DNA from 3 places in the Paenibacillus sp. BIC5C1 genome. Region 3 is predicted to be linked to each of the others. Evidence: riboswitches for the same ligand, from Rfam matches in the RefSeq annotation. Region 3 holds a riboswitch; each other region holds the start of a gene.
The links. A riboswitch is a leader RNA that binds a small molecule or an ion and turns the genes downstream of it on or off. The one in region 3 is predicted to bind thiamine pyrophosphate.
Positions count from the first base shown of each region.

Region 1: linked by a shared signal. The riboswitch ahead of tenA (thiaminase II) and the one ahead of RS891_RS02280 (ABC transporter substrate-binding protein) in region 3 are both predicted to bind thiamine pyrophosphate.
Region 2: linked by a shared signal. The riboswitch ahead of RS891_RS04600 (ABC transporter ATP-binding protein) and the one ahead of RS891_RS02280 (ABC transporter substrate-binding protein) in region 3 are both predicted to bind thiamine pyrophosphate.

Region 1 covers NZ_CP135922.1:3,136,200-3,142,649, forward strand. Annotated here, with positions in the region: gene RS891_RS14220 (DUF1349 domain-containing protein) at 1-387, shown strand, start outside; gene RS891_RS14225 (HAD family hydrolase) at 435-1,076, shown strand; gene RS891_RS14230 (AraC family transcriptional regulator) at 1,073-1,888, opposite strand; gene RS891_RS14235 (NAD(P)/FAD-dependent oxidoreductase) at 2,098-3,228, shown strand; gene RS891_RS14240 (hypothetical protein) at 3,237-3,527, shown strand; TPP riboswitch at 3,574-3,672, shown strand; gene tenA (thiaminase II) at 3,793-4,464, shown strand; gene RS891_RS14250 (GNAT family N-acetyltransferase) at 4,508-5,041, shown strand; gene RS891_RS14255 (TetR/AcrR family transcriptional regulator) at 5,091-5,990, shown strand; gene RS891_RS14260 (DHA2 family efflux MFS transporter permease subunit) at 6,155-6,450, opposite strand, start outside.
Region 2 covers NZ_CP135922.1:989,208-995,657, forward strand. Annotated here, with positions in the region: gene thiM (hydroxyethylthiazole kinase) at 1-638, opposite strand, end outside; gene RS891_RS04590 (ABC transporter substrate-binding protein) at 878-1,945, opposite strand; gene RS891_RS04595 (ABC transporter permease) at 1,994-2,809, opposite strand; gene RS891_RS04600 (ABC transporter ATP-binding protein) at 2,796-3,563, opposite strand; TPP riboswitch at 3,734-3,836, opposite strand; gene hisC (histidinol-phosphate transaminase) at 3,945-5,066, opposite strand; gene RS891_RS04610 (ATP-binding cassette domain-containing protein) at 5,091-5,867, opposite strand; gene RS891_RS04615 (ABC transporter permease subunit) at 5,892-6,450, opposite strand, start outside.
Region 3 covers NZ_CP135922.1:468,766-475,215, reverse strand. Annotated here, with positions in the region: gene RS891_RS02295 (DUF2798 domain-containing protein) at 311-799, opposite strand; gene RS891_RS02290 (VOC family protein) at 986-1,372, shown strand; gene RS891_RS02285 (NAD-dependent epimerase/dehydratase family protein) at 1,389-2,144, shown strand; TPP riboswitch at 2,289-2,401, shown strand; gene RS891_RS02280 (ABC transporter substrate-binding protein) at 2,622-3,662, shown strand; gene RS891_RS02275 (MTH1187 family thiamine-binding protein) at 3,886-4,176, shown strand; gene RS891_RS02270 (ABC transporter permease) at 4,176-4,934, shown strand; gene RS891_RS02265 (ABC transporter ATP-binding protein) at 4,978-5,877, shown strand; gene RS891_RS02260 (TatD family hydrolase) at 5,973-6,450, shown strand, end outside.

The sequences.
Region 1 (6,450 bases), 2.7 Mb from region 3:
CTAACCGTGGACATGCAACATCAGTATGATTCCGGATGTTTGATGGTGATGGCGGATGAGCGAAACTGGTGCAAACTTTGTTTTGAGTATGATGGAAAAGCGGCGACCATTGTGTCGGTAGTAACAAAGGAAGGTTCATCCGACGATTGTAATTCGGTTGAAGTTCCCGTAACCAATCCTTATCTGCGCATACGCAAAGTGGAGGACTGCATTTCATTCTTTTATTCACCCGATGGGGTGGAATGGAAATTAATTAGATATTTCGGCATGCCGATAGAGGGGGAGATCCGGGCTGGAGTTGTTGGACAGTCACCAGCCGGAACGGGATGCACCTGTCACTTTTTGTCGATGAATGTTACCCGTCCGGACGTGACTGCACGCTTCTAAGCCCATCTCCCTGCCAATCGGCTGATCATTGGAGGGAGAAAAGCGGAATGGTAAAAGCTTTTATTTTGGATTTTGATGGACTTATTGTGGACACGGAGACACCTTGGTTCTATGCTTTTCGCGATATTTATAAAGAGCATGGACTTGAACTTGGCCTGGAGCTTTGGTCGAAAAATGTAGGGACATCGTTTGAAGAATTTCATCCTTTTCTATATCTGGAGCAAGCGTTGCAAAAACCGATCGATCATGATCATATCAAGTTGCTCTCTGAACAGAAATATGAAGCATATCTGGGGCAGGCAGCCATTCTTCCAGGCGTGCATGAGCTGCTCCAGTCTGCCCGTAAAAAAGGGATTGGGCTTGCCGTTGCTTCCAGTTCTACCCGGGATTGGGTTCATGGTTATTTGCGGACACTCGGCATTTTCGAACTATTTGATGTCATTCATACAGCAGAGGACGTCAAGCGGGTCAAACCGGACCCGGAATTGTATCTGCTTGCCCTGGAGAGTCTCGGGATCGGGGCGTCCGAAGCGGTTGTGTTCGAAGACTCACCGAATGGACTGAAGGCAGCCAAAGCCGCGGGGATTCGCTGTGTCATTGTGCCTAACGAGGTAACGCGTAATCTGGAATTCTCGAAGTATGATCTGCGGTTAACCTCGCTGGCAGAGATCACGATGGAAATTCTTTAACCCTGGTATTGCTTGCGTAACTCAATAGGAGAGATCCCTTCATATTTTTTGAAAACGGATCCAAAATAACTGGCGCTGTTGAAACCGACAGCCCGAGCAATCTCGTGGGCCGTTATTCCAGCGTTATGGACGAGCATTTCCTTGGCCTTCAATAACCGATATCGTGTCAGATAATCAAGCGGAGTCATTTGGAATTCCTTTTTGAATATCCGATTTAGATGCTGTTCGGTGACGTCCATTTGCTGAGCCAGCATGGAGAGCGAGATATCCTGATCATAATTTTGCTTGATAAAAGTAACCAGTCCGCCCAGCTTTAATCGGGCATCCGAACGTTCATAAGCACCATAACGATCGCCATCAATCGTTAACCTGACCAGAAGCATGTACAGCAATGCGGATACGTGCCAGATCTGATCCTTGTGCCGGGACTGTAGCGCCAACGTTATTTCATGCAGCAGGATATGAAGCATTCCATCCGGCTTGAAGGCGCGCAGCTCCCCGATTTGCAAGGTATGCAGAAACCGTGGCAATAAATAGCCATTAAAAGACAGACAATCGAACAACAATGAATCACTCAGATTGTCGTAACGATATGTCACCTCCGGAAACATAATAAGAGCTGTTCCTTTTCGAATTGAAAACTCATGATTTTGGGCTGCGATTTTCCCTGTTCCCCCGATACACTGCACAATACTGTAATCCCGCGAATGGCCGTTCCAATTCATTAATTCATCTACGGTCAGCTGGTTTTGACCTGTAATCATAAGCGGCATATCGGGATCCAGTGAATTCCCCATACTAGGTTTCGGCATCGTTGTGTTATTCCTCATTTCGTTAAAGGTCGTGTGCGTAAATGGCGTGGATACAGCGTTAAAAGAAACCTGATTTGAATTATATTACATAAATAACATTTTATCGAAAACCTTTTAGGAACATGTATCATAATGTCGATGCCGTACCATTATCAGACGAAGCAGTATGCGTTATAATGGTTACAGTGATTTAGGAAAGGGATGCAGTCATGAAGAAAGTCATCGTCGTAGGATCAGGAATTCTTGGGGCTTCCACAGCGTATCAATTGGCAAAACGGGGTGCGGAAGTTCTTATTATAGACCGGAAAGATCGGGGACAGGCTACGGATGCTGCTGCCGGGATTATTTGTCCATGGTTATCTCAGCGCCGTAATCAGGATTGGTATCAGCTTGCCAAGGCAGGTGCACGTTTTTATCCCGGGTTGATTGAAGAACTCAAGAGTGAAGGGGAAACGGAAACAGGTTATGCTCAAGTTGGCGCTCTTAGTATCCATACGGATGTGGAGAAAATTAACAAGATGCAGGAGCGGGCACAACTTCGTAAAGAAAATGCGCCGGAGATTGCCGATATTACCCGTCTGGATGCAAAAGAAACCCATGAGCGTTTTCCTCTTCTGGAGGAGAACTTTCAGTCAGTCTACATCAGCGGAGCTGCGCGTATCGATGGACGCGCGCTGCGTGATGCTTTAATTCGATCGGCTCAGCGAAATGGGGCGGTCCTGATGAATGGGGACGCGACACTTCAATATGAATCGGACCGAGTAACTGGAGTGGTTGTTGAAGGTAAAGTCATATCGGCTGACGAGGTTATTGTGTGTGCCGGCGCTTGGGCTAATGAACTGTTGAAGCCCTTGGGCATTGATTTTAAGGTTCATTATCAGAAGGCGCAAATTATGCACTTGCAGGTTCACGATCGAGAGGACACTGGGAACTGGCCTGTTGTCATGCCTCCTTCGGATCAATATCTGTTAGCCTTTGATCAACAGAAGATTGTGATCGGAGCGACTCACGAAAATGATACTGAAGGATACGATACAAGAGTAACCGCAGGCGGAATGCAGGAAATTTTGAATAAAGGATTGGAACTGGCTCCCGGTTTAGCTGATAGCACGTTTCAGGAAGTAAGAGTAGGATTTCGTCCATTTACACCAGGTTTTCTTCCAGTAATGGGTGCTGTTCCAGGTTGGAATGGTTTGATCACAGCCAACGGGCTTGGAGCGTCTGGTCTAACGATGGGGCCTTTTATTGGAAGTCAACTTGCCAAATTGGCTCTGGGTATGGATTTGGATATCGATATTCAGCCATATGACCTTGGAAAAGCAATGGATGATCAGAAATGAGGTGAACTATGACGTATTCACAGCGCTTAACCCACGGCTACTCCTCAGACATCATCTATCTGGAGCACCAGATTGCCATCGAAGAAGAGGAATTGGCAAAAGCTGAGGAAAAGCGGCGGACATACGAATCGGATTTAGATCAGTTAAGGACGTCTCCCGGGCATCATTCAACTTCAGCAACGAACGTCTCTAATGAGCAAAAATGGGTCGATGAATTAAACAAATTACAAAGTATAATTAAGGATATCCGGACCCGACTTAAGAACTTGCAAGAAGATTTAGCAGAACTTGAAGATTAATAGGAATGGATTGACATTTGGAAAAACACATGTTGTAATAAGCCTGAGCTATTTGCAGGGGGACTGTTCGCAGTTGAGAAGGTTAAAACCTGACCCTTTGAACCTGTTAGTTAAGACTGACGTAGGGAGCAAATGACATGTACTCATGTTATTTTGCCCTTGCCGAAAATAGGTCAAGGGCTTTTTGGTCTGCATTTTGTACGACAGAACGCGATAGCTGGATGTGAAGCGGGACATTATGATTTTAATAAAAGGAGAAATGATCATGTCATTTTCGAGAACGTTAAAAGACAAGTCCAGAGCCGTATGGGAAGATGGATACAACCATCCTTTTTTACACGAGATGGGAAAAGGCACATTGGATCAGGAAGCGTTTAAGTTTTATCTTCTTCAGGACTATACATATCTGATTGAATATGCGAAGATTTTTGCCATGGGTGCGGTGAAGGCGACAGATGAAAAACTGATGACGAACTTTACGGTGATTCAACACGCTATTCTGTACGAAGAAATGGATTTGCATCGAAATTATATGAATGGATTTGGGATTACACTGGATGGAAATCATGCTGTCAAACCATCACTATACAACAAGGCGTATACGTCGAATATGATGAGTGTTGCACAAACAGGTGGGGTAGCCGAAATCATCGCCGTCATTTTCCCTTGTGCATGGACGTATTACGACTATGCCACAAGATTAAAAGAACAATATCGAGATTCATTAGAGGGCAATTTCTATCAGACTTGGATCGAAAATTATGCAAGTGATGAATTCCGCGACTCATTCGAATGGTTCTATGATACACTTGATGCATTATGTGAACATAAAACCGAGCAGGAGCTGGAGGCCATAGAAGACATATTCAGAAGAAGTGTTGAATTTGAATATCTGTTCTGGGATATGGCGTATAAACGGCAACTCTCGTACTTCTGATGAATGCAATCTACTACAACCAGAGATAAGGATGAACATACAGATGGACAATCGTGAGGAACGTATCTATTTACGATTTTTGAATGTGGAGGACGCGCCGACACTGCTGGATTTGCAGATCCGGAACCGGGCTGTTTTCGAAGAGATATCGGCAAGTGAACGATCGGAGACATTCTATACACTGGAGGGTCAAGTTGCACTTCTCGAAGGTTGGAGCAAGGCCAGGGAAGAAGGGAAACGATACTCTTTCGGGATCTTCCTGAACCATACACATGAGCTCATTGGAGAGATTTCTCTGTTCGAACTTGAACTGGATTCCACAGCCAAATGGATTGTCGGTTATGTGCTGGATCAGGTACAGAATGGCAAGGGATACATGAGTGAAGCCCTTCGGCTAGCCCTGGATTTCGCCATGAATGAAGCGGGAATAAAACGAGTGGAGGCAGGTGCACTTCCCGACAATGCCGGATCAATTCGAGTGTTGCGTAAAGCGGGCTTCCAGGAAACAGATCGCCAGAATATTAAAATCAAGGGGATTTGGAAAGAACATGTGATGTTTGCAGTGGATTTGCAGTAGATTATTAGATGTCTTGAAGTGAACCGCTCAAATCATCCAGGGGGAGCTTATGAATAAACGGAAACAAATGTTATTGGACTCAGCACTTGTGCTCTTTGAGAAACATGGAGTAACCAACACCTCCATTCAAATGATCCTAGACGAGTCAGGTGTGTCCAAAGGAACATTTTATAAATTCTTTGGTTCCAAGGATGATTGTATTCTTGCCATTCTAGAGCAGCGTGTAGAGGAAGATATGATGATTCGCAAAGATTTGGAGAGCCGAAGCTATGCATCCGATTTTGACTTACTGGTAGATCAAATTATGGTTCCGATGATTTTGCCGGAAAAAAAGCTTGTTGTGGAGCTATTCTGGACAGGCTTCTACTCTGGAGAATGCAATCTGGAGAACTTGACTCGTATGCAGTTAAATTGGTTATCTGACCGACTGGTTCAGGTATTTGGTGAAGAATTGAAACCCTTTGCTTATGAAGGGGCTATTTTTGGTTTTGGCATGATACATCAAATCTCGAATATGTGGAGAAACTTCCAACTTGCCCAGCCGAATTGGAAGCATCTTGTACCCAAAATCCTGATTTACATTGAAATTTTGCTTCGTTCCATGCTGGAAAGACAAGAGCATATTATTGATTTTCCAAGTCTGTTGGTGATCGCTCCTGGTTCCAAAGAAATTGCACTGGATAAAAACAACCTGATTGCGAGTCTTCAGAAATTCAGTCATTCCATTCTCCACTCGGAAGCGTCTATGAAAGCGAAAGAACTGACCAAAGGGCTGCTTGCTTTAGTCGAGCAGAAAGAGATCAATATTTCCATGTTGGAAGTAACGCTGCAAGCGTTTCAAACGGAATTTGAATTGTCTTCTCTGAACTGCGAAGCTAGTATGATTGTCAAAGATTGTAGCTTATATCTCGAACAAATCAGACAGGGTCCGATGGATAGCACGAAATAGAGCACACCTTAACACAGCGTTTATCCCTGAAGTGGAGAGGCTTCTGTTTATTTGTAATACACAAAAAAAGCGGCAGATTGGACGTAAAGCTTAGGGTCCTAATCTGCCGCTTTTATATAAGATACGATAGGCTCTACATGAAGTAATTCATGTAAATGTTGTTCTTAATTTGTATTCATCGAGACTTTTTGTCTTACAGGCTGCTTGGAGTCTTCCTCCGTCGCTTGTTTGGTACGTTTGATGAAGAAGGAAAGTAGCAATCCGAGAACGGCAATACCGATAATGACTACATAAGCATCATTAATTCCCTGGATCATGGATTCCATTCCCAACTGCTGCTGGGTTAAGCCTTTGGCTGCACCCGTTGCCACCATATCCTGTACATGTGCCGTTGTGCGACTAGTCATTACACTTACGAGCAATGAAGTACCCACAGCGCCAGCTACTTGTCTCACGGTGT
Region 2 (6,450 bases), 520 kb from region 3:
CTGCCGAGCAAGTCGTCTCCCGGTTTCGCTATGGCTGCAAAAGCACCAATTACCGAGCTGAGCAAGCAGCCTGCACCAGTCACTTGGGTAAGCAGGGCATGTCCATTACTCGTCAGGAATGTCGTTTGTCCATCTGTAATGACATCCTCGCGTCCGGTAATGACGACCACACAGCCGAGTTTTTGTGCTGCCCGTTCTGCTATTCCAATTCGATCGCCCTCGCCTTGACCGGCATCCACACCTTTGATACTCCAACGCTCACCGATGACATTGGCAACTTCCGCCACATTGCCCCGCAGCACCGTGAGGCGAAGCTCACGGACGAGCATCTGAACGGTTTCCGTACGATAGGCGGTTGCGCCAGCTCCCACCGGATCGAGCACAACAGGTACGTTATTTGAATTAGCTGATTGACCAGCCAAACGGATCGCCTCGACCACCTTTTCGTCCAGTGTACCAATGTTCAGTACAACTGCTCCCGACATCTTGGCAACATCAGCGACTTCTTCATGTGCATAGGCCATAAACGGAGATGCACCTAGTGCGAGCAAACCGTTGGCCGTAAACGGCGCAACGACAATATTCGTAATGTTATGAACAAGCGGATTTTGCGTACGAACACGTTCCAGATAAGACATATAAGTTCCTCCTTATAAATAAGCAATTTGAGAACAAAAGCAGGCAGGGCAGAGTTGCCCTTATATCAGTTGCTAACTCTGCAACGTTGCCGGTTTCCAATTAATGTCGGGTGTTAAACGTTATTCCCGGATAGCTGCAAAGTCCGTATAGAAAAGCCTAATAGAAGGCCCTCATCCTCGTTAAAGATTCCATTCGTCCCAATGTAATCCCGAAACTACTCTTGTGAGCGACACCTTTCTTACTCGCCCTGTAGATTAATAAAAGCATCCTCAGCCTTCACGGTATCCGGAATCAGTTCACTTTGAACCAACCATGCCCGAACATTTTCCCAGGACGAGGCGTCCTGACTGCCAAACGGCTGACTTTCTTCATTCATCAAGGGCAGTAAAATATTCAGACTTTTGGTTTCGATCTCCGGGTCAAGAGGAGACGTTTCGTTCTCATGTGCGAGCAGAATGTTCAGCGCGTTCTCAGGGTACTCTGTCACATATTTCTGTCCTTCTTGTATCGCTTTAATGAAGCGGGTAAGCTGATCCTTTTTCGCTTCAATGCCCGCATCACTTGCAGTGAGGACCAGTTCATAATAATCAGGTACACCGTAATCGACAGGATTGATCGATTTCATGGCATGGCCTTCCTTTTCCAGAATCAATTGTTCATGGTTAATAAAACCACCCATAATGGCATCTGCCTGTCCGGAAGCCAGGGAAGGGATCAGGTCAAATCCCACATCCACCAGATTCATCTTGTCGGGATTACCGCCATCCTGGCTGATCATGGTACGCACCATCGCTTCATACAGAGGGATTGAGGAATAGCCAACCGTCTGCCCTTCGAGATCTTTTGGTGACTTCACTTTACCGTCTGCTTCGGTCAACAGATGCACAAGCGGATGACGAACGACGGCTGCAATCGAACGTACAGGAATGTTCTCCCCACGAGCGAGCAAGATTTGCGGCTGGTAGCTTAGTGCCAGATCGATTTTCCCGGCGGCAACAAGTTTGAGTGAGTCATTGGTATCGGCAGGCATCTGGATATCGACATCCAGACCTTGATCCGCGAAGTAACCTTTTTCCTGAGCAGCATAGATGAAGGAATGCACTGCATTCGGGTACCAATCGAGCATGATGGACAGCTTGTCTTTGGATGCCGATGGCGTTTCTATTGCAGATGATTCTGTATCGTTTGCATTGAAATTTGAATCTGTAGCAGGTGTATTGGTAACCGTATTTCCGCATCCGCTGACGATCAGCAACAGGGTCATAAGCAGAATGGGGAGCAGGGAATAGAAATGCTTTTTGTTCATAACGTAAAGTTCCTCGTTTCTTTTGTTTTCTGTTTTGAAATCCGAAAGTTATCCAGCTTTTCTTCTACCTGCATGCCGCCGTGATGTACCGAATCTTCTCTCCATCCATGCAATGAGTACAAACAGGGCGATACCAAGCAGGGATAACAGCACGATGGCGGCGAACATGGCATCCGTGTTCATATTGCTCGACATTCTGCGGCTGAAGTAACCAAGGCCCTTGCTTCCACCGAGCCATTCACCGATCGTTGCACCGACCACACAATACACCACAGACATTTTCAGTCCCGAAAAGAAGGAGGGAAGGGCAAGTGGAATCTGGAGTTTGCGAAAAATATCCCACTTGCTGGCCCCCATCGTCAGCAGCAGTTCACGCTGCTCCGGATCACCCTGACGCAGGCCATCGTAGGTGCTCACCACTATGGGGAAAAATGCAATCAGGAACACCACCGCAACTTTACTCCACAAGGTGTAGCCAAACCACAGGATGAAGACGGGGGATAGGGCAATCAGCGGGATCGTCTGACTGATCACGATGAAGGGATATAACGCTTTTTCAATCGACCGATTCATATGCATACCAGTTGCAAGTACAATTCCGGCAACAATGGACAAGCCAAAACCAACGGCAACCTCCATCAAGGTAGCAGGCAGATGTGTAGCCAACAAGAGGTGGCGATGCTCATACAGCGAACGGGCAATCGCCGTCGGGGCTGGAATGATGAAGGAAGGCACCCATCCCATACGCACAACCCACTCCCAGATGACAAGCAGCAAGAGCATGAGCAAAAAAAACAGACCATAACGGGCAAGCCAACCTCTTATGCTATCCTTCATGCTGTCTCTCAAGTTACCGTATCGCATGCAATTGTTCCTCCAATAGTCGTCTCATCTGAACGAGAGCCGGTTCGTAGATCATGTCCGAATGTCTTGGACGTGCCAAAGGTACCGTCAGATCCTGCAGCTGTTGGCCTTGGCCCCCCGGAGTTAACAGGATAATCCGATCACTGAGCAGCAGGGCTTCTTCAATGTCATGTGTGATGAACAACACGGTTTTGCCCATGCCTTCCCAGAGCTCCAGTAGCCAGCGATGCATCTCCCGTTTGGTCAGGGCATCGAGTGCACCGAATGGTTCATCCAGCAGCATAAGTTGGCCACCTGTCAGCAAAGTGCGAAGCAGCGCGACACGCTGGCGCATACCACCTGACAGCTCGTTCGGGTAAGCATTCGCGTGGCCGGATAAGCCAAATCTGTCGAGACCAGCCAGAATGTCCGCTCGTATCCTTACCTTATCCTGCCGACCTGGAGTAAGTTCAGAGGGGAGTATGCAATTCTCCATGACGGTTCTCCAGGATAAAAGGAGGTCCTTTTGTGGCATGTAGGCCACCTGCCCCAGTCGCTTTCCTTCTTGAACCCAAGGAATGTCAATGGTTCCGTGTGTTGGCTCAAGCAAGCCTGCCAGCAGCTTGAACAGGGTACTTTTGCCGGAGCCGCTGGAACCGATGAGCGAGACAAATTCGCCTTTGGCTACACGCATCGACACATTGGAGAGCACGGGGGAATCCCTTTTTCCCGGGAAAGCGTAGCTCATGTTGTGAATGGTTATGTCGTTATTCATCTCGTTCCGTCCCCCCTTGTGATTCAAAATTCAAACCGCAGGATCTTTAATTACACCTTCTGATCTGCCCGCAGAACGCGAAAAAGACCCACCCATTTCCGGAGAAATGAGTGGGTCTGTAAGTTCAATTCACATTAAATTTCATCATCAACATGAAAAAATCCGCTTACTGAGAGGCCGCTCCACTTCCCTCCGCTGGTATGATCCAGATCAGGTTCAAAGGGTCCGAATCGTTCGATTCGTCTCAGCCGCAAGGCTCCCCTAGTGCAATGTTTAAGATATGCAGTTGTGTGTTCAGCATATATCACATGCAAGTGGAATGTAAAGAGTGTGGCCTAAAAGAAGTGTGAGTACTGTGAGTCAGGAAAGTAATCCAGGATTCTAATCGTTTGAATGTAACAGTGAATCAAGCTCACCGATCAGACGGACAATCTGCTCAGGTGTACCAATCGTAATTCGAAGCCAGGTAGGCATACCGAATTCGGCACCGCCGCGAACAGAGATACCTCTGTGCAACAATTTTTGGGTAATTGGGCCACTATCCTGCAACAGATCCACCATGATGAAATTTGTTTCGGAAGGGATATAGGGTAATTTCCACTGCTCAAAGGACTGCATTAACGTTTCCCGTCCCTGACGATTGTAGTGCAGGCAATGAGAAACAAATTCATGATCATCCAGGCTGGCCGAAGCAGCGGCTTGGGATGTGACTGTCAGACTGATGGGCAGCTTGACCCGGTTAATGCCTTCAATGATGCTTTCATTCCCGATGCCATATCCAATTCGCAGGCCGGCCAGTCCATATATTTTGGAGAAGGTACGCAAAATAATCAGATTATTATACTGCTCCAGCAGCTTAACCGTATCAGGATAATCTTCACTTTCCGCGAATTCATAATACGCTTCGTCCAGGACAACCACGACATGGGAGGGCACATGTTCGAGTAAACCGAGCAGGGCATCTGCCGTGAAAATGGTTCCGGTTGGATTATTCGGATTGCACAGCCAGATGATTCGGGTAGAAGCATTGATCCGCTGCCGGAATTGCTCCAGATCCAGCGAATGGTTGACCAACGGAACTTCGTGGATGACCCCGCCTGCCAGCAGCGTAGCGCCCTTATACCAGTTAAAGGAGGGCACCGGAATGAGTGATTCCTCGCCGGGATTAAGATAAGCTTGGGCGGTAAGGGTTAGGAGCTCGAAAGATCCACTGCCAAATACCAGTTGGGAGGTACGCACTCCCAGACGTTCCGCAAGTTTGTCACGCAGCAGTTGGCTGGAACTATCGGGGTATTGAGCCAAAAGATCGGAACCCAGCGATCTGACCGCTTCCGCTGCCAGGGGAGAAGAGCCAAACGGGTTCTCGTTCGCTGCAAGTCGATCTACACTTTCCAGTCCCAATTCCCGCCGGATCTGTTCCATGGATTTGGCAGGTGTATAAGCCGGAATTTGATTTAACAGATCTTTAACAGGAGGAGAGGGAACGGTTGAGAGGGATTGCATAATCATACCTTCTTTCCAATGGAATTAGATCGAGAATGATATCTGTTTCTGGGCTATCTGCTGTGGTGTCTCTTGTGGAGGAGTCAACAAGCGATTTAGAATAAGATTTTCAAAATGGGCAAACCCGCTGTCCCGAACACGTGGACGCTCCAGCGTAATTCGTGTATCCATCGTGATATGACCATCCTCGATTAACAGCACCCTGTCAGCCAGCGCAACCGCCTCACTGACATCATGCGTGACCAGAATGACAGTCAGATCTTCTTCTACCCACAAGCGTTCGATTAATTGCTGCATCTCAATTCGGGTCAATGCATCCAATGCACCCAGCGGTTCATCCAGCAGCAGTAAGCGCGGATGACTTGCGAGTGCCCGTGCCAAGGCGACACGTTGTTTTTGTCCGCCAGATAATACCCCCGGCCAGTCACCTTCACGCTCTCCAAGTCCTACATTGCGAAGCGACTGGCGTGCATCGTCCTTGTTCTTGTCGGGGATTCCCAGCCGTACATTGTCGAGCACGGATTTCCAAGGCAGCAGTCGGGCTTCCTGAAACAGAAACCGTGTCTCGGGTGCTGTACTGCCAAGTTTTCTGTTGCCCAGCATGACGCTTCCGGAAGAGGGGGATTCCAGCCCGGCGATCAGACGCAGCAACGTACTTTTGCCACAACCACTTCGTCCAACGATGGCTACAAATTCCCCTTGTCTTACGTTGACATTGATGTCGGATAGAATCGTCCGCTGATCATACGATTTCTGAACCCTATCTACTTGAAGAAAAGGACTGATCTGACTTGTGCTCATGGATTAATTCACGCTCCTTTGGCTTTACTTGCGGGATAGAGCCGGGTTCCAGCGCAGCCAGCGCCGTTCCAGCCATTTGGCGATGGTATCGGACAGTTTGCCCAGCAGGGCATATAGCAGAATGCTTAAGACGATTACATCCATCTGCATGAATTCCCGCGCGTTCATCGCCATGTAGCCAATCCCCGCATCCGCCGCAACCGTCTCGGCTACGATAAGGGTCAGCCACATAATGCCAAGTGCGTAACGAATGCCCACCAGAATGGAAGGCAGTGCACCAGGCAGGATAATGTCTTTATAAAGGGACCAACGGCTGAGGCCATATACTTTTCCCATTTCAATCAGACCGGGATCGACCGATCGTATGCCGTGGAACGTATTCAGATATACCGGAAAGAATACACCCAGGGAAACGAGAAATAATTTGGCTTCTTCACCGATCCCGAACCACACAATAACGAGGGGGATCAAGGACAGATGCGGAATGTTACGGATCATCTGCACCGAGGAGTCTGCGATCTTTTCCGCAAGGGAGGAGATGCCGTTCAGCACTCCCAGCAGGAAACCCAGCCCCCCACCAATG
Region 3 (6,450 bases):
TATTCATCCCCATTTCTGCATGTTTGAAATCTAACGAATCCTAGAGACGTTATTCTAGATAATTAGCTCCAAATCAAGGTCTCGTTGCAGTTTCTTAGCATAATAACGCCGCTGAGATTCGTTAGATTTTTCATTCCTTAAAAACCGGCCTAATAAGATGTTCCCGATTCGTTAGCGCTGTAATCATGGCAGAAAGTGTCCTATCTTTGCCTCAGATCACCTTTCATTAAAGGTGATCATACGATCTATTTATTTACACAAGATTGCCCAGGAAATACTTTCAGGTGCTTTGAATCGGAACTAACATTATTTAGGTTGAAGGGACTACATTCCCCTTATCCTTAATGAATTTACCGAATACATATCGAACGAGTGGTCCCAGAATAATAATTTGGTAAGGTAGCGCCAGGCTGAAATTACGAGCAATTGTATGAAGATACGTACTTAGTACAGATGCTCCATTTAACTGATTTGCAAGATAAGCGGAAATCATTCCATACAAGGACATGATCAGAACCATCCCAATAACCATGAAAAATGACATGGCGAGCACACCCAGGATTTTGTTGGACTTGTCAAAAGGTAAGGCAAAGGCAATTTTTCTCGCTACAGGCCCCACAATGAAGGACTCCACCAGGAACGCAATGATAAAGCACAATATGAACTGAAGCAGTATCTCAAACGCGGACATCTTGCTCAATAACCCATTGTGCCATAAATTGAAAGTCATCATGACGACAACCATCCCTGTACACATCATTATTCCAAAAACAATCTGTTCTTTTTTCGTTGTTGGCAATTCTCTCATCCTCTCTGTTTACCTTCGTAATTATAGAGATGACAAACCCCTCTACATAAGTGAACATTCTGTGAACAAATATAATATTTCCAAATTAAAATCGGATTTGACAACCTCGTATTAGAGCCCTATCATATCCCTTAAAATGGTAGGGAATATTCGCTACATATAAGGAGGATTTGGATGATGAGTTTTCAAAAGCGCATTGACCACGTCGGCATTGCCGTTCGTGATCTGGAGACCACGCTGCGTTTCTATACGGAGATTGTTGGTCTTGAATTGAAAGACCGGGTAACTCATACCAACGGTGTCATTCAGCTCGCTTTTCTCGGCTTCAACGGAAGCCATGAGACCGAGATTGAGTTGATTCAGGGATACAGCGACAAGCTGCCTGCCGAAGGTACGGTGCACCATTTTGCCATCCATGTCGATGACCTTGAGTCTGAGTACAACCGCATTAAGGAAACCGAGGCCGAGTTTATTGATGGAGAGATGATTACACTGCCTAACGGTTACCGTTATTTCTTCATCTATGGACCTGAAAAGGAATGGATCGAGTTCTTCCAGCGCTAAGAATTGGAGCTGATTTATGAACATTTTAATTACCGGCGCAGCCGGAAAAATTGGACGTGACTTGTCCCATCACTTGTCAGAAGCATTTCACCTGCGACTTACGGATTTGAGTATCGACAGACTGCATACGTATCAAGGGACAAGCCATGAGATCATGACACTGGATGTGACAGATCCCGAAGCCTGTCAGCACGCTTGCGAAGGCATGGATGTGGTTGTACATCTGGCGGGAGACCCTTCCCCACATGCAGGGTTTTATGAATCGTTGTTGGATATCAATATCAAGGGTACATTTAATGTATTCCGTGCAGCTCAAGACCAAGGTGTGCAGAGAGTCATTCTGGCAAGCAGTGCACAGACGATTGAGGGTTATCCCATTGATGCTCAAATCTATCCGGACATGCCGACACGCCCACGGAATTTGTACGGGGTTAGCAAATGTTTTGGAGAATCGCTCGCTTCCTATTTTGCGTATACCGAAGGTTTACAAAGTGTTGCAATACGTATAGGGGCATATGATGATTTTCAACCGGATGGACCCGCGCTGGAGGCAAGGGATATGAGCGCGTATATTAGTCCGGCTGACTTGTGTGATTTGATGTTCAAAGCAATTACAGCTCCAGATCTGGAACCCTTCACCATACTGCATGGAATCTCGAATAATCGGTTTAAACGATTGAATCTGGAAACCACTCAGAAACAGGTAGGCTATGACCCGAAATCCGATGCTTTTGCACTCAGTCAGATTTCCTTATATGATTCGCCACGATAATTATTGAAAATAACACATCTAGAGAGGTCGTTATACGCATGTATAACGGCCTTTTGACTATTTCATACGTGCCCCTATCCAGTTCCTGACTGGACATGCATGGGCCTCTGGCCTATAATTACACCTAGTAATGCCCGTAACTTCATAGTTTCCCAGGGGAGTCGGAATAGGCCGGCTGAGAGTGTATCCCACCAAGATACTGACCCTTAGACCTGATCTGGATCATGCCAGCGTAGGAATCGGAGTATATCGAATTGGCCCAGCCTCTTTGCTGAGTGCCACATCTCTAACGCCTGCACGCGTCCCGGATTAACGGGGCGCTTTTTTAATGTTCTTTTATATAGCCAGAGAGCTAAAAAAGTGACGTCATCCGGATCATAGCTGGTATAAATCTGTCGATTTATGCAAGAAGCTTGGATATGAAGCCAAGGAGTACCCCGCGCCACTGGCCGGACAACATGAAGGAGAGAAATAAAGATGAGATGGCGTAAAATGATGGGCCTAATGCTCTTGTGCGTACTACTAGTGGCTGTGGCTGCATGTGGCGGCAAAGAAGCTGCACCTTCAGGAGAAAATGGTAGCAGCAACACCGAAAACAGCAATGAAGGTGACAATGCAGCCCTCAAGGACGTTAAAGTGGTGCTGGACTGGACACCAAATACGAATCATACCGGCCTGTATGCGGCCGTAGATCAAGGTTTTTACAAAGCCGAAGGCTTGAATGTCGAGATTGTACAGCCAGGTGCCGGAGGCGCGGATACCATGGTAGCTTCGAACGAAGTGCCTTTTGGCGTAAGTTATCAGGAGAGTGTGACCCAGGCCCGCACACAAGGCGTACCACTCGTGTCCATCGCTGCGGTTATTCAGCATAACACGTCCGGATTTGCCGCTCCGGCGGATCGGAACATCAAGTCCCCCAAAGATTTTGAAGGCAAAACTTATGGTGGCTGGGGCTCCCCGGTAGAAGAAGCTGTGATGCAGTCCATTATGGAAGGCGAAGGCGCCGATGTATCCAAAGTAAAAAATATCAGCATGGGCGATGCAGATTTCTTCACCGCTGTGAAACGCGATATCGACTTTGCCTGGATTTTCTACGCATGGACGGGCATTGAAGCCGAACTGCGCGGCGAACCGATCGACATGCTATATGTGAAGGATTATTCCGAGGCACTGGACTACTACACTCCAGTACTTGTTACCAATGAAAAGACGATTCAGAACGATCCCGAGCTGGTTAAAGCGTTCTTGAAAGCGACTTCCGAAGGATATCAATATGCGATTGAACATCCCGAAGACGCTGCCAACATTCTGATCATGGCCGTACCGGATCTGGATAAGGACCTTGTACTCGCAAGCCAGAAGTGGCTGAGTCCGAAATATCAGGATGACGCACCGCGCTGGGGTGAGCAAAAGCAGGAAGTATGGCAGAACTACACGGACTGGATGTTTAGCAAAAAACTGCTCGACGAGCAGGTAGATGTATCCAAAGCATATACGAACGAGTTCTTACCCCAATAAAATTATCCATATAAAATGAACTTAGTATTTACACGAGAACGAAGAGGACAGAAATAACGTGAAAAAGCGAAGCGTTCGCCTTTATCACCGGATTTTCCCTTTGGAGAAGGGAATCAAAAAAATCTGGGGATAACAGCGATTGGAAGGTTATTCTGTCATCGAAGTGGCAAGTGTAACAGTCATTAGTTCGTTTTATATATTTCGAAAGGAAAAGTGATCTCTCATGGCAAGCACACTACTTAGCATTCAAGTCATTCCCAAAACGCCCAATGGCGAAAATTCCTATCCTTACGTTGATCGTGCCATCGAAGTTATTCAGCAGTCTGGTTTGAAATATCAGGTTAATCCACTGGATACCACGATGGAAGGAGAACTGGATGAGCTGTTGGAGGTTGTTCGCAAAATGCACGAAGTTCTTGTGGAAGCCGGCAGTCCGAGCATCATCTCACAGATCAAGATCGCCCATAGCCCAAGTGGCTTCAGCATGGACACCCTGACGGAGAAATATCGCTAATGCATGCCTATTGGAAAAGCGTTTGGCCGCCCTTTGTGGCGGTTATTCTCTTTATAGCGATATGGCAGGGAGCCGTCTCCCTGTTCCATATTGAGAAATGGATGCTGCCTGCACCTTCGGACATCGCCCATGAAGCAGCGTCCCAGGCCGAGCGACTTGGCATGCATGCATGGGCAACAATCCAGTTGACTTTGATAGGGTTTGCAGCAGGTACACTTGTGGGATTACTGATTGCGATGGTGCTGCATTTAATTCCCTTTTTGAAATCTGCACTCTATCCATTACTTATTCTTAGTCAAAATATACCGACCATCGCGCTTGCGCCGCTCTTGCTGATCTGGTTCGGATTTGGGCTGCTGCCCAAACTGATTACCATCATCCTGGTCTGCTTCTTCCCGGTGGCTGTAGCTGCCATGGACGGGTTGACCCGCACCGATGCAGCGATGATGAACTATATGCGCATGGCTGGTGCAAAACGCGGCCAAATTTTCTGGAAGCTCGAACTCCCACATGCATTACCCTCAGTGTTCTCGGGGATTAAAATTGCCGCTACGTACAGCGTCATGGGTGCGATTATCGCCGAATGGATCGGTGCAGATAAGGGTATCGGTTATTATATGATGCTGCAAAAATCGGCCTATCGGACGGATCGTCTTTTCGTGGCAATCATGATTATTGTGGCACTGAGCCTGCTGCTCTTCCTGCTCATTGCGCTATTGGAGAAGCTGCTCGTACGCTGGCGGCCACAAAAACGATAACTTTGAAATATGCACCATATAACGGTTAGGAAGTGATGAAAAGATGACACCCGAACACAACGAGCAGATAGCTGCTGCACCGAATGAAGGTGCAACCATTCCAAAAGGTAGTGGACTTTCTGAGAATGGAGCCGCGGCCTTACCTGCACATCATTTATCACCAGCGCTCGAAGTTCTGAACGTGCATGCTTCGTTCCGCGAGCGACGCAGCACATTGCCCGTTCTGGATGGCCTGTCACTGACCGTGGAGCAAGGAGAATTCGTAGCCATCGTTGGCCCTTCCGGCTGTGGCAAAAGCACCCTGTTTCACATCATCGGCGGTCTGCTGAAACCACAGGGGGGCCAAATCCTGATGAATGGTCAGGATGTTACCGGACAACGCGGCAAGATTAGCTATATGCCGCAGCAGCCTGCCCTCTTCCCATGGCGTACCATTGAGGACAATGTGCTGCTTGCTGGTGAAGTGTCTGCAGATGCACCACCCCGAGCAGAAGCGCTTGCAGATGCCCGGAAGTGGCTGAGCAGTGTCGGACTGGCCGGATTTGAACAAGCCTATCCGCATATGTTATCGGGTGGCATGCAGCAGCGGGTTGCCTTTCTGCGCGCGCTGCTCAGTCCGCAGGAGCTGATGCTGCTGGACGAGCCATTTAGTGCACTTGATGCATTGACCCGCAGCGACATGCAGCGCTGGCTGCTCGATATCTGGGAACAGAACCGCCGCTCGGTGCTGTTCATCACGCATAATATTGAGGAAGCGTTATTGCTCGCTGACCGTATCTATGTTTTATCGAATCGGCCTGCAGCTGTACTTCACGAAGTCGATGTTCCCTTTGATCGTCCACGTCGCGAAGCGATCACGGAGGAATCCGCTTTTCTTGAACGCAAACGGCAGATTTCCCAGTGGATGAGAGAAGAACAGCAGAAAACCCGCCTATCTAAATAGTGCGGGTTTTTAAGTTATTATTTCCCTAAAATGGGTGATCCGAGATATACAATATTGCGTATCATTGGTAAAAGATAAAAAGGAGGGGTCCATCCATGCAATCAACCGCTTTTGCACCCTTGATCGATGCTCATCTTCACCTGGACAAATATACAACCGAAGAACAACGTGAGATGCTGCATTCCTTCCCATCCCAGCAGGTTGAAGCCGTCATTGCCGTTTCCATGAATCTGGCATCAGCCCAGACCAACCTGGAGCTAGCTTCACAATACCCCCGCACCGTATATCCAGCCTTTGGGTTCCATCCCGAGCAGCCCCTGCCGTCCCTGGCAGAGCAGGATCTGTTCTTTGACTGGATCGAAAAGCATATGGGACAAGCTACAGCCATTGGGGAAGTTGGGTTGCCCTATTACAACCGACAGGAAGCCGAACTGGCAGGGCAACGCTTTGATCAGAGCGGTTATATCGATCTGTTGGAGCGATTTATCCAGCTGGCGAAACGGCACGGTAAACCGATTGTACTGCACGCTGTATATGAGGATGCCGATATCGCCTGTGATCTGCTGGAGCAAT